2 regions of the Kitasatospora gansuensis genome follow, and region 2 is predicted to be linked to the other one. Evidence: riboswitches for the same ligand, from Rfam matches in the RefSeq annotation. Region 2 holds a riboswitch; the other holds the start of a gene.

Region 1 (5,121 bases), 5.5 Mb from region 2:
GCCGACGGGGAGGGCGACGGTGACTGCGAGGCCGACGGGGAGGGCGACGGTGACTGCGAGGGGGAGGGCGACGGTGACTGCGAGGGGGAGGGCGACGGGTTCGGCGGGGTGGTGCCGAGGTCCCGCTTCAGCGTGCCGAAGGAGATCCCGGTGACACCGCCGAGCGCCTGGGTGGAGGCGCGGACGTCCGAGCCCTGCTGGCCGCTGGAGGCGACGTCGAAGCCCCCGTCGGCGTTCTGCCGGTCGGCGAGGAACTCGACGGCCTTGGCGATCTGTGCGGCGTAGGTGGGCTGACGGAGGGTCATTCCCTGGACGGCCAGCGCGGCGGAGTTGGTGGAGTCCCCGGCGGCGCCGGGGAAGCCGCCGTCGGTCTCCTGCTGGCCGGCCAGCCAGGCGAGGCCCTGGTCGACGGCCTGGGCGGCCTCCTCGCCGGGGACCAGGGAGAGCGCCATCACGGCCATCGCGGTGCTGTCCACGTCGGCGTCGCCGGTGGCCGGGATCAGGCTCGGCCAGGAGCCGTTCGACGCCTGGAGGCCGCGCAGGTAGGCGATCGGTGCGGCGGCGTTCGCGGTGTCGCCCGCGCGCAACTGGGCCATCACGCCCAGGGCTTGGGAGAACACCGAGGTGGCCCACGTGTAGTTGCCGGCCGCGTCGCAGCCGAGCGCGTCGTCACGGCGGGCGCAGACGGCCGCGTCGAGGGCGGCGATCAAGTCGTGGCCGCCGAAGTTGCGCGGGTCGCGGCCGACGATCTCGGCGAGCAGCGCCTCCTTGCCGAGGGCGCCGCCGCCCGCGTACTCGGTGCCGATGCCGGTCCAGTCGTTGACGGTGCGGTCGTTGCCGTCCTTGCCCTGCTGGTCGAGGAAGTCGACGATCCTGCGCAGCGCCGCGTCGTCGGTCCCGGTGGCGGCCAGCGCGTACGCGCCGTCCACGGTGAGCCCGAAGTCGGCGAACCCGGAGTCGGGGAAGGCTTCGTAGTAGTGGCCGCCGAGCAGGTGGGCCGGGTCGGTCAGGTAGCTGCTGCCCTTGGTGAGGTCCGGCGACCTGGCGGGCTTCGAGGTGGGCGGGGTGGTGCCGCCGGGATGGTGGGACACGGTCGAGAGGTCGGTGCCGGTGAGGGCCAGGATGGCCTGCTCAGTGCTGGGGACGTCGGAATCCGGGGCCCCCTCGTCGGGGGCGAAGCCGCCGTCCTTGTTCTGACGGGTGCTCAGCCACGCCTTGGCAGTGGCCTGCTTGGCGTCCTGGCCGGTGGCCCTGAGGGCCTGGGCCGCGGCCGCGGTGCTGCCGGTGTCACCGGAGGCACCGACGTAGGGGACGTACGAGCCGTCGGCCTGCTGGCTCGTGCCGAGCTGCTCGGCGGCCCGCTGGACGAACTCGCCGTGTCCGCCGGCCTTGCGCAGGGCGAGCACGGTGAGGGAGGTGCTGGAGGGGTCCGACTCGCAGAAGCCACCCGCGACGATCATGGAACCGGCGATCCCGCCGTCGGCGCACTGGAGCACGTCGAACCGGCTCAGCGCGGCGGCGGGCGGGGTGACGCCGCCGCGCGCCAGGGCGATCACACCGTACGCCTGCACCCACGGCGAGGCCGCGCCGTGGAAGTCGCCCGCCGCCGTGCACTTGCCGTTCTCGCCCTGGGCGGTGCACACGTGGTCGTTCAGGTCGGCCAGCAGATCACGCCCGCCGAACGACCGGGGGTTGCCGCCGGTGCTCTCGGCGACCAGGGCCAGCAGGGCCGCCGCCCGGGAGTCCGGCTCGGTGCCGGGGCCGTCGGGGAAGACGAACCGGTCGGTGTGCGCCTGCAGGAAGGTGACGACCTTGCGCAGCGCCGGGTCCTGGGTCCCCGCGGCGGCGAGCGCCAGGGCGGTGAAGGAGGTCCGGGGGAGATCGGGGCCCTCGAACGCCCCGTTCTCCATGTGGTCACCGCCGACGAGTTGACCGGCCAGCCAGGCCGCCGCTGCGGCCGGGTCCCCGGTGGCCGGGGCCGTGGGGCTCGCGGAGGCAGAGGCGGAAGGACTGGCGGAGGACGAGGGGGAGGGGCCGGCGGTGTTCTTCGCGCGGACGGAGTCCGGGGTGAAGGAGGGTGCGCCGCTGGTGCCGCCGATGTCGGTGCCGCCGTACACCCATGCCTCGACCTCGCCGGGCTTCGGCTGCTGGCTGCCCGCACCGAACTGGCTGTAGGACCAGGTCTGTTGGCCGGGTTCGGCGATCCAGAACGACCAGTAGGCCGTTGCCTGCGGGGTGTTGACGCAGGGCTCCTCGGCCGGCGTCGGGTACTGGACGCCGTTGCCGAAGGTGCTGCTGCCGAGGCGGCAGATGAAGGCGAGGCCGTCGTGCTCGGTTCCGGCGGTGGTGAACCCGGCGTTGTGGAGCAGGTTCAGGCCGGTGGTGGGGTGGGCGTCGCAGCCCCGGACCACGCCGCCGCCCCAGTGGCCGAAGTCGACGGCGACGACGGCTCCGGTGGTGGCGGTGCAGTCCTCGACCGGGTCGGCGGCGGCGCTGCCGGGGTGGCCGAACATCACGGTGGCGCCTGCGCTGACTGCGATGGCGGAGGTGAGCAGCAGGGAGGCCAGGCTCCGGCCTCTGTGCGTGCGACTGTTGCGAATGCTGCTGACCCTCACCGGCGACTCCCTGGTCGGTCGACGCTGGGGGTGACGGCGCAGCCGACAGGTCCCGGCACGAGGGGACTCCTGTGTGGACCGCGTCGTAGTCCGCGACGACGCACGTATTGCTGACAAGCCCCTCGGCGCAGGCATTCCGGCTCACTCGCCTTGGGCGGGTTCACGGTTGCGGGTCAGCGCCGGATTCGAACCGGCTTCCCCTGCTGCTGAGGATGAAAAGCGGTTCATCAGACCATGGGGTCGTTCGGGTCGTCAACGAGGCGTCATATCGCCTTCGACACACCGTGACTGGAGCCGACGTGCGGATTCCTCGGCCACGAGTCTCAGTCCGTGGGCGACCGCCTGGTCCGGATCGAGCCACAGTCCGCTGTCGGAGAACGAGTCAGGAGTGACGTTGAGAACGCCCACGACGCCGCGGCGGCCCCCAGTCCTCCATCCCCGGTAGCAGGAACTTCCGCGAATTCGAGTGGGCAATGCGACGCGCGTCGGCCCCGGAGCTTCCCATCCGCTGATCTCATCTCTCCCGTGCGACTTTCCGCCAGTTCGTATGGACAAGGCTGCCGAATGCCGATGGTAGCCCGATAATCTTTCCATGGCTCTAGGCATCCCCAGCACGAGGGCAGATCGGGCACTGTCCATCCGCGAACTCCTGGCGACAGGGGCCCGCTCGTACTCCTTCGAGTTCATGCCGCCCCGCAGCGCGCAGGCGGAGGTGAGTCTGTGGAATGCGATCCGCAGACTGGAGGTCTTGTCGCCGACCTTCGTCTCGGTGACCTACGGTGCGGGAGGTTCGACCCGCGGCCGCACGGTCAACATGACCGGACGGATCGCCCAGGACACCACCCTCACCCCGGTCGCCCACCTGACGGCGGTGGGCCACAGCATCGCCGAACTGCGCAACATCCTCGGCCACTACGCAGACCAGGGCGTTCGCAACGTCCTTGCGCTGCGCGGCGATCCGCCCGGTGATCCGCTGGGCGACTGGGTGCGTCACCCGCAGGGCGTGCGGTACGCCGCCGAGCTGGTGCGGCTGATCAAGGAGTCAGGGGACTTCTGCGTGGGCGTCGCAGCCTTCCCCGAAATGCACCCCCGTTCGGCCGACTGGGACAGCGACATCCGGCACTTCGTGGAGAAGTGCCGGGCCGGTGCCGACTACGCGATCACCCAGATGTTCTTCGACGTGGACGACTACCTACGTTTCCGCGATCGCGTGGAAAAGGCAGGGTGTGCCGTCCCGATCATTCCCGAGATCATGCCGGTCACCACGATCCGGTCCCTTGAGCGCATTCCGACGCTCAGTACAGCGGTGATTCCGGCAGAGTTCACCGAGCGGATGACCGCTGCCCAGGACCGCCCGGGAGACGTGCGGTCGATCGGTATCGAGCATGCCACCCAAATGTGCCGCCGGCTGATCGCGGAGGACGTTCCCGGGCTCCATTTCATGACCATGAACTTCTCCCCGGTCACGATGGAGATCTATCAGAACCTCGGTCTGCAGAACCGGCCCTGACCCTGGTGCACGGTCGGGGCGGACGCGCGTACCGCGGCCCATCCGCCCCGACCCGCCCGGCTCAGCCGGCCAGCTCCGCGCGGACGAGCTTGGCGGCCTCGACCAGGCTGTCGATCGAGGCCCGGGTCTCGGGCCAGCCGCGGGTCTTCAGGCCGCAGTCCGGGTTGACCCAGAGCCGCTCGGCCGGGATCGCGGCCAGACCCGCGCGGAGCAGAGCGGCCGCCTCCGTGCTGCTCGGTACGCGCGGGGAGTGGATGTCCCAGACCCCGGGTCCGACCTCGCGGGGGTAGCCGGCGCCGGCCAGCTCGTGGGCGACCTCCATGTGCGAGCGGGCCGCCTCCAAGGAGATGACGTCGGCGTCGAGTTCGTCGATCGCGGTCATGATCGCGCCGAACTCGGCGTAGCACATGTGGGTGTGGATCTGGGTGTCGGCGCGGACACCGGAGGTGGAGAGCCGGAACGCCTCGGTGGCCCAGTCCAGGTACGCAGGGCGGTCGGCGGAGCGCAGCGGCAGGGTCTCGCGCAGCGCGGGCTCGTCCACCTGGATCACGGCGGCGCCGGCCGCCTCCAGGTCGGTGACCTCGTCCCGCAGGGCCAGGGCGACCTGGCGGGCGGTGTCGCCGAGCGGTTGGTCGTCTCGGACGAAGGACCAGGCGAGCATGGTGACGGGCCCGGTGAGCAGGCCCTTGACCGGACGGTCGGTGAGGTCCTGGGCGTAGCGGAACCAGTCGACGGTCATCGGCGTGGGCCGCGAGATGTCGCCCGCCAGCACGGGCGGGCGGACGTAGCGGGTGCCGTACGACTGCACCCAGCCGTGCTGGGTGGCGAGGTAGCCGGTGAGCTGTTCGGCGAAGTACTGCACCATGTCGTTGCGTTCGGGCTCGCCGTGCACCAGGACGTCCAGGCCCGCCTTCTCCTGATAGGTGATCACCTCCCGGACCTCGGTCTCCATCCGCTCCCGGTACCCGGCCTGGTCGAGCCGGCCGGCCCGCAAGT
Region 2 (5,121 bases):
CCTGCTCGGCCACCTCGCGCAGCAGCGCCCGGCGGAAGCCGTCGTTCTCCAGCGCGCCGTGCCAGGTGGTGCCCCGGACGGAGCCGACCCGGCAGCCGTCCAAGAAGGGCTCGCCCCCCTCGACCGTCACCACGCCGTGGTGGATCTCGTACCCTTCGACCCGCTCGCCGAAAGCCTCGCCGACCGGCCGGGCCAGCACCTTCTCCCGGCCGAACAGCACCCGGGTCGGCAGCAGGCCGAGCCCTTCGACCGTACCGGCCTTCGACTCCACCTGATCCTCGATCACCTGACCGAGCATCTGGTACCCGCCGCACACCCCGAGCACCGGCCGGCCCGCCGCCGCCCGGGCCTTCAGCACCGGCTCCAGGCCACGTTCGCGCAGCCAGGCCAGGTCGGCCACGGTGGCCCGGGTGCCGGGCAGCACCACCAGGTCCGCGTCGGCCAGCTCCTCGGCCCGGGTGGCCCAGCGGACCAGCACCCCCGGCTCCTGGGCCAGCGCGTCCAGGTCGGTGAAGTTCGACAGCCTCGGGAAGCGGACCACCGCGACCCGCAGCACGTCCGCCCCGACCGGGCCGCGCACCGAGCCCCGGTCCACCACGGTGGTCAGGTCGAGCGAGTCCTCGGCGTCCAACCACAGGCCGGAGAGCATCGGCAGGGTGCCGAGCACCGGACGGCCCGTCAGCTCGCGCAGCATCTCCAGACCCGGCGCCAGCAGCCGGGCGTCGCCGCGGAACTTGTTCACGAACCAGCCCGCCACCAGCGCCTGGTCCTCGGCCGAGAGCAGCGCCAGGGTGCCGTACATCGCGGCGAACACCCCGCCCCGGTCGATGTCGCCGACCACCACCACGGGCAGCTTCGCCGCGGTGGCCAGGCCCATGTTGGCGATGTCCCGGTCCCGCAGGTTGATCTCGGCGGGGGAGCCCGCACCCTCGCAGACCACCACCTCGTACCGGCTGCGCAGGTCGGCCAGGCACTCCAGCGCGCGCTCCAGCAGGACGGGCTTGCGCTCGCGGTAGTCCAGCGCGCCGACCTCGGCGACCGCCTTGCCGAGCAGCACCACCTGGCTGCGGCCGTCCGCCCCGGGCTTGAGCAGCACCGGGTTCATCGCCGCCTCCGGCTCCACCCGGGCGGCCTGCGCCTGCATCGCCTGGGCACGGCCGATCTCGGCGCCGTCGGCGGTGACGAAGGAGTTCAGCGACATGTTCTGCGCCTTGAACGGGGCCACCCTGACGCCCTGTCGGGCCAGCCAGCGGCAGATGCCCGCGGTGACCACGCTCTTGCCCGCGTCCGAGGTCGTTCCGGCGACCAGCAGTGAACCGCTCACGACTTCCTCCACGAGTAGCACGAGTACAGGGCCCGGCCGGTCACGGTGACCGCCAGCGCCAGGGCCCCGACCCGCCGGGACAGCGCGCAGGCCCGTTCGATGTCGTCGACCGTCACCGGCCGCAGCTCGCCGCCGAGCACCGGCCGGTGCTCCACGCGCTCCCCGTACCGCAGGGTGCCACCCAGCCGGACCCCGAGCGCCCCGGCGAAGGCCGACTCGGCCTGGCCCGCGTTCGGGCTCGGGTGTGACGAACCGTCACGGCGCCAGACCCGCCAGGCGGTACGGGGCTCGGGCGCGGCCGCCACCGTCAGCAGCGCCGTCAGCCGGGCACCCGGCCAGCCGGCCAGGTCGTCCAGCCGGGCCGAGGCCCAGCCGAACCGCAGGTGGCGCGGGGAACGGTGACCGACCATCGCGTCCAGGGTGTTGACGGCCCGGAACGCGAGCAGCCCGGGGGTACCGGCCAGCGCGCCCCAGGTGAGGGCGTTCACCACGGCGTCGGCGGTGTTCTCGGCGACCGACTCCACCACCGCGCGGGCGATCTGCGGCCCGTCCAGCGCACTCGGGTCCCGGCCGCACAGGTGCGGCAGCCGCTCCCGGGCGGCCACCAGGTCGTCCGCGGCCAGCGAGCGGCCGATGGTCCTGGCCTCCCGGGTCAGCGAGGTGCCGCCCAGCACCGTCCAGGTCGCGGCGGCGGCCAGCCCGGCCCGGGCCAGCGGCGCCCGGCGCAGGGCACGGTCGGCGAGCACCGCCCCGGCCGCGACGGTGCCCACACAGGCGGCCGTGTACGCGGCACCGGCCGGTCGGTGGTCACGCCAGAGCCGGCGCTCCAGCCGGGTGGCGGCCGAACCGAAGACGGCGACGGGATGACCCCGCCGGGGGTCGGCGAACCTCGCGTCGGCCAGGTAGCCGGCGACGGAGCCGAGCAGGAACGGGAGCGCGGGGGTCAGTCGGCGCACGACGGGGAGGTGTCGGCTCGGTCCTGGGCTGCCGGCATGGCGTGGGTGTCCTCACTCAGGGTCCGCGCCCTGGATCGACGTACCGGGGGCGAGAGTCTCCTGGCTTCCGGGTCGGACACACTCCCGGGCCTTCCAACAGCCGCCTCAGCGGGCCGTCGTGACCATGTGTCGAGAGTGCTCCCCGGTGACAGTGGCGGGACCGCGCCGGACTCGCACCGGCTTCCTCTACTTGCCTCCGTTTGGCTGAAGGATCCCATCACGCGGCCGGACAGGCAGTCAACAAAGGGCGCGGAGGGGTTGGTCACACGTCTGTTCGCACCCACCGTGCGGGGTGCTCCCGGCCGGGTGAAGCTGGCCCTGGCGCGGCATCGGTCCGCGCCCGAACTGGAGGACGGTCATGACCGATCTCGGCAAGCTTCTCGGGGGACTGCTCGGCGGCACGGGCGGCCACGCCGGCGGAGGCGGCGGCGGGGGAAACCTGCTCGCCATGCTGCTCGGCACACTCGGCGGCGGCCAGGGAGCGGCGGGCGGTCTCGGCGCACTGCTCCAGCAACTGACCCAAGGCGGCCTCGGCTCCCAGGCCCAGTCCTGGGTCGGCACCGGCGACAACCACCCCGTCACCGGAGCCGAACTCGCCGCCGCCCTCCCCGACCGCGAGCTGGACGCCCTGGCCCAGCAGTCCGGCCTCTCCCGCGACCAGATCACCCAACAACTCGCCGCCCAGCTCCCCACCGCCGTCGACCAGCTCACCCCGACCGGCGAAGTCCCCACCCCGGCCACCCTCGACGAGCTCTTCGGGAAGCAGCACTAAAGGCACATGGTTCGGCAGACAGGGGCTCGGGGAACTGCGACGCCGACCCTTGCAAGGTGATCCGTACATAGGCGGTCAGGCACTTTCGCATTTTGCCCCGCCAGCCACGAACCGTCGCCGTTCCCCGAGCCCCTGGTGGTGCAGCCGTGGCTACCTCCGAGTACGACCCCTGATCAGGCGTCAGCGCTCGTAGGAACCACCAACGCCCCGCCAACCCGCCCGCAGGGGCTTCGTGCGTTCAGCGGGTGCTCGAACGCCCGGACCCGGGCCTAGCGTCTGGTGGCATGCGACGAAGACCGCCCGCCCCCACCCCCGTGCCCTTCTCGCCGACTGCGGCGCGGTCCCACCGGGCCGGTCTCGGCCTGACCCCCGATCAGGTCGCCGAAGGCATGGCCGCGCACGGCGTCCGCCTGCTGCCGAGCCACGTGATCGGCTGGGAGACCGGTGAGTTCCGGCCGTCCGAGGAGGAGTTCGTCGCGCTGGCCCGGGCCCTCTGGTGCCCGCCTGCCCAGCTGATGGGCACCGCACCGGCCACCCTGCGGGACTTCCGGGTGGCCCGCGAGCTGTCCCAGGACCAGGCCGCCCAGCGGATCGGCGTGACCCCCCGCGCGTACGAGCAGGCCGAGCTGACCGGCAAGTGGGGCGGCGACGCCGGACAGACGTACGCGCTGGCCCATGTGCTGGGCATCGGGCTGCGGATGCTGGTGCACGTGACCGACCGTCAGGACGAGCTCGACCGCTGTCTGCGCCAGTGCGTGGACGGCCGCTGGCAGTCGCAGGTGAAGCCGATGTCCCGGCTGGTGCCGGTGCCCCGGCCGGTGCTGGAGCAGACCCTCGCGGAGCTGCAGGGCGAGTACCTGGTGCCGATGCACTGGGGCTCCTCGCGTAGCCCGGCCGAGCAGCAGCCGGTGAAGCCGCACGCGCAACGGTTCTGGGAGCTGCTCGCCCGCCACCGCACCGACATCCCGGTCTGACGGGTCTGACGGGTCTGACGCACCGTCCGCCGCCGCTCCCGGACGGCCCCCTCCCGGTGGCACCCCGCCACCGGCGCCGGTGGAATGGACCGCATCGTCCCGTCCGCCACAGCACACCGGGAGCGCAATGCGTTGGGGAACCGCGGCCATGGTGGCCGCCGCCGCAGTCGGAGCCGGTACCGCGGCCGTCCTGCTGCTCGGCCGCAAGGCGTCCGACGGGGTGGTCAGGCCCGGGCGAGCCGAGCCCGGGGCCGTCGCCGACCTGCGGGTGCACGACCTGGCCCCCGGCGGGGTGGTGATCACCCGCAGCACCGCCACCGCCCGGCCGGGACGGTACGCGCTGGAGTGGCCGGACGGCGGCCACGCGGTGGTCGGCGAGGTGCTCGGCACCGGCCCGCAGACCGTCACCCGCCGCCTGGAACAGGTGAACGGCGGCTCCCTGCAGATCGGCGACAAGGTCGAACTGACGCCCCGGGTCCACACCGGCGACCCGCGCTCGGCCCTCGGCCTCGCCTTCACCGACACCGTCGCCACGGGCGACCTCGGCGACCTCCCGGCCTGGTACGTCGACGGCAAACGCGGCACCTGGGTCATCCTGGTGCACGGCCCGGGCGCGGACCGCTCGCAGGCGCTGCCGGTCCTCCCGGTGCTGCACCGGCTCCAGCTGCCCACCCTGACCGTCACCTACCGGGGCGACCGGGGCGCACCGCCCTCCCCGGACCGGCTCGGCCACTTCGGCGAGACCGAGTGGCAGGACGTCGACGCGGCGATCCGGCTGGCCCTGGACAGCGGCGCGGGCCGGGTGATCCTGTACGGCTGGTCGGTCGGCGCCACCATGGTGCTGCAGGCCGCCGCCCGGACGGCCTGGCCGGAGGCGGTGGCCGGGCTGGTGCTCGACTCGCCGGTGCTGGACTGGTCGCAGACCGTCCGCCGGGAACGCGCCAAGGCCGGAGTGCCCGCCGCACTGGCCGAACTCGGCGCACTGGCCGCCGAGGGCCGCAGCAAGGTCGACCTGGCCGGCTTCGCCCGGCTCGCCGCCGGCACCGACCTGCACGT

Evidence for each region. Region 2 has a riboswitch for cobalamin ahead of F4556_RS08970 (cobalamin biosynthesis protein). Riboswitches for the same ligand answer to the same signal wherever they lie in the genome.
Region 1: another riboswitch for cobalamin. It lies ahead of F4556_RS39875 (prenyltransferase/squalene oxidase repeat-containing protein); the one in region 2 lies ahead of F4556_RS08970 (cobalamin biosynthesis protein).

What each region holds. Positions count from the first base shown of each region.
Region 1 is NZ_JACHJR010000001.1:7,569,062-7,574,182, forward strand. It holds gene F4556_RS39875 (prenyltransferase/squalene oxidase repeat-containing protein) at 1-2,615, opposite strand, end outside; cobalamin riboswitch at 2,722-2,867, opposite strand; partial or broken gene F4556_RS39880 (dihydropteroate synthase) at 2,925-3,077, opposite strand; gene metF (methylenetetrahydrofolate reductase [NAD(P)H]) at 3,208-4,125, shown strand; gene metE (5-methyltetrahydropteroyltriglutamate--homocysteine S-methyltransferase) at 4,187-5,121, opposite strand, start outside.
Region 2 is NZ_JACHJR010000001.1:2,035,104-2,040,224, reverse strand. It holds gene F4556_RS08975 (cobyric acid synthase) at 1-1,324, opposite strand, end outside; gene F4556_RS08970 (cobalamin biosynthesis protein) at 1,321-2,271, opposite strand; cobalamin riboswitch at 2,373-2,506, opposite strand; gene F4556_RS08965 (YidB family protein) at 2,678-3,091, shown strand; gene F4556_RS08960 (helix-turn-helix domain-containing protein) at 3,376-4,065, shown strand; gene F4556_RS08955 (alpha/beta hydrolase family protein) at 4,193-5,121, shown strand, end outside.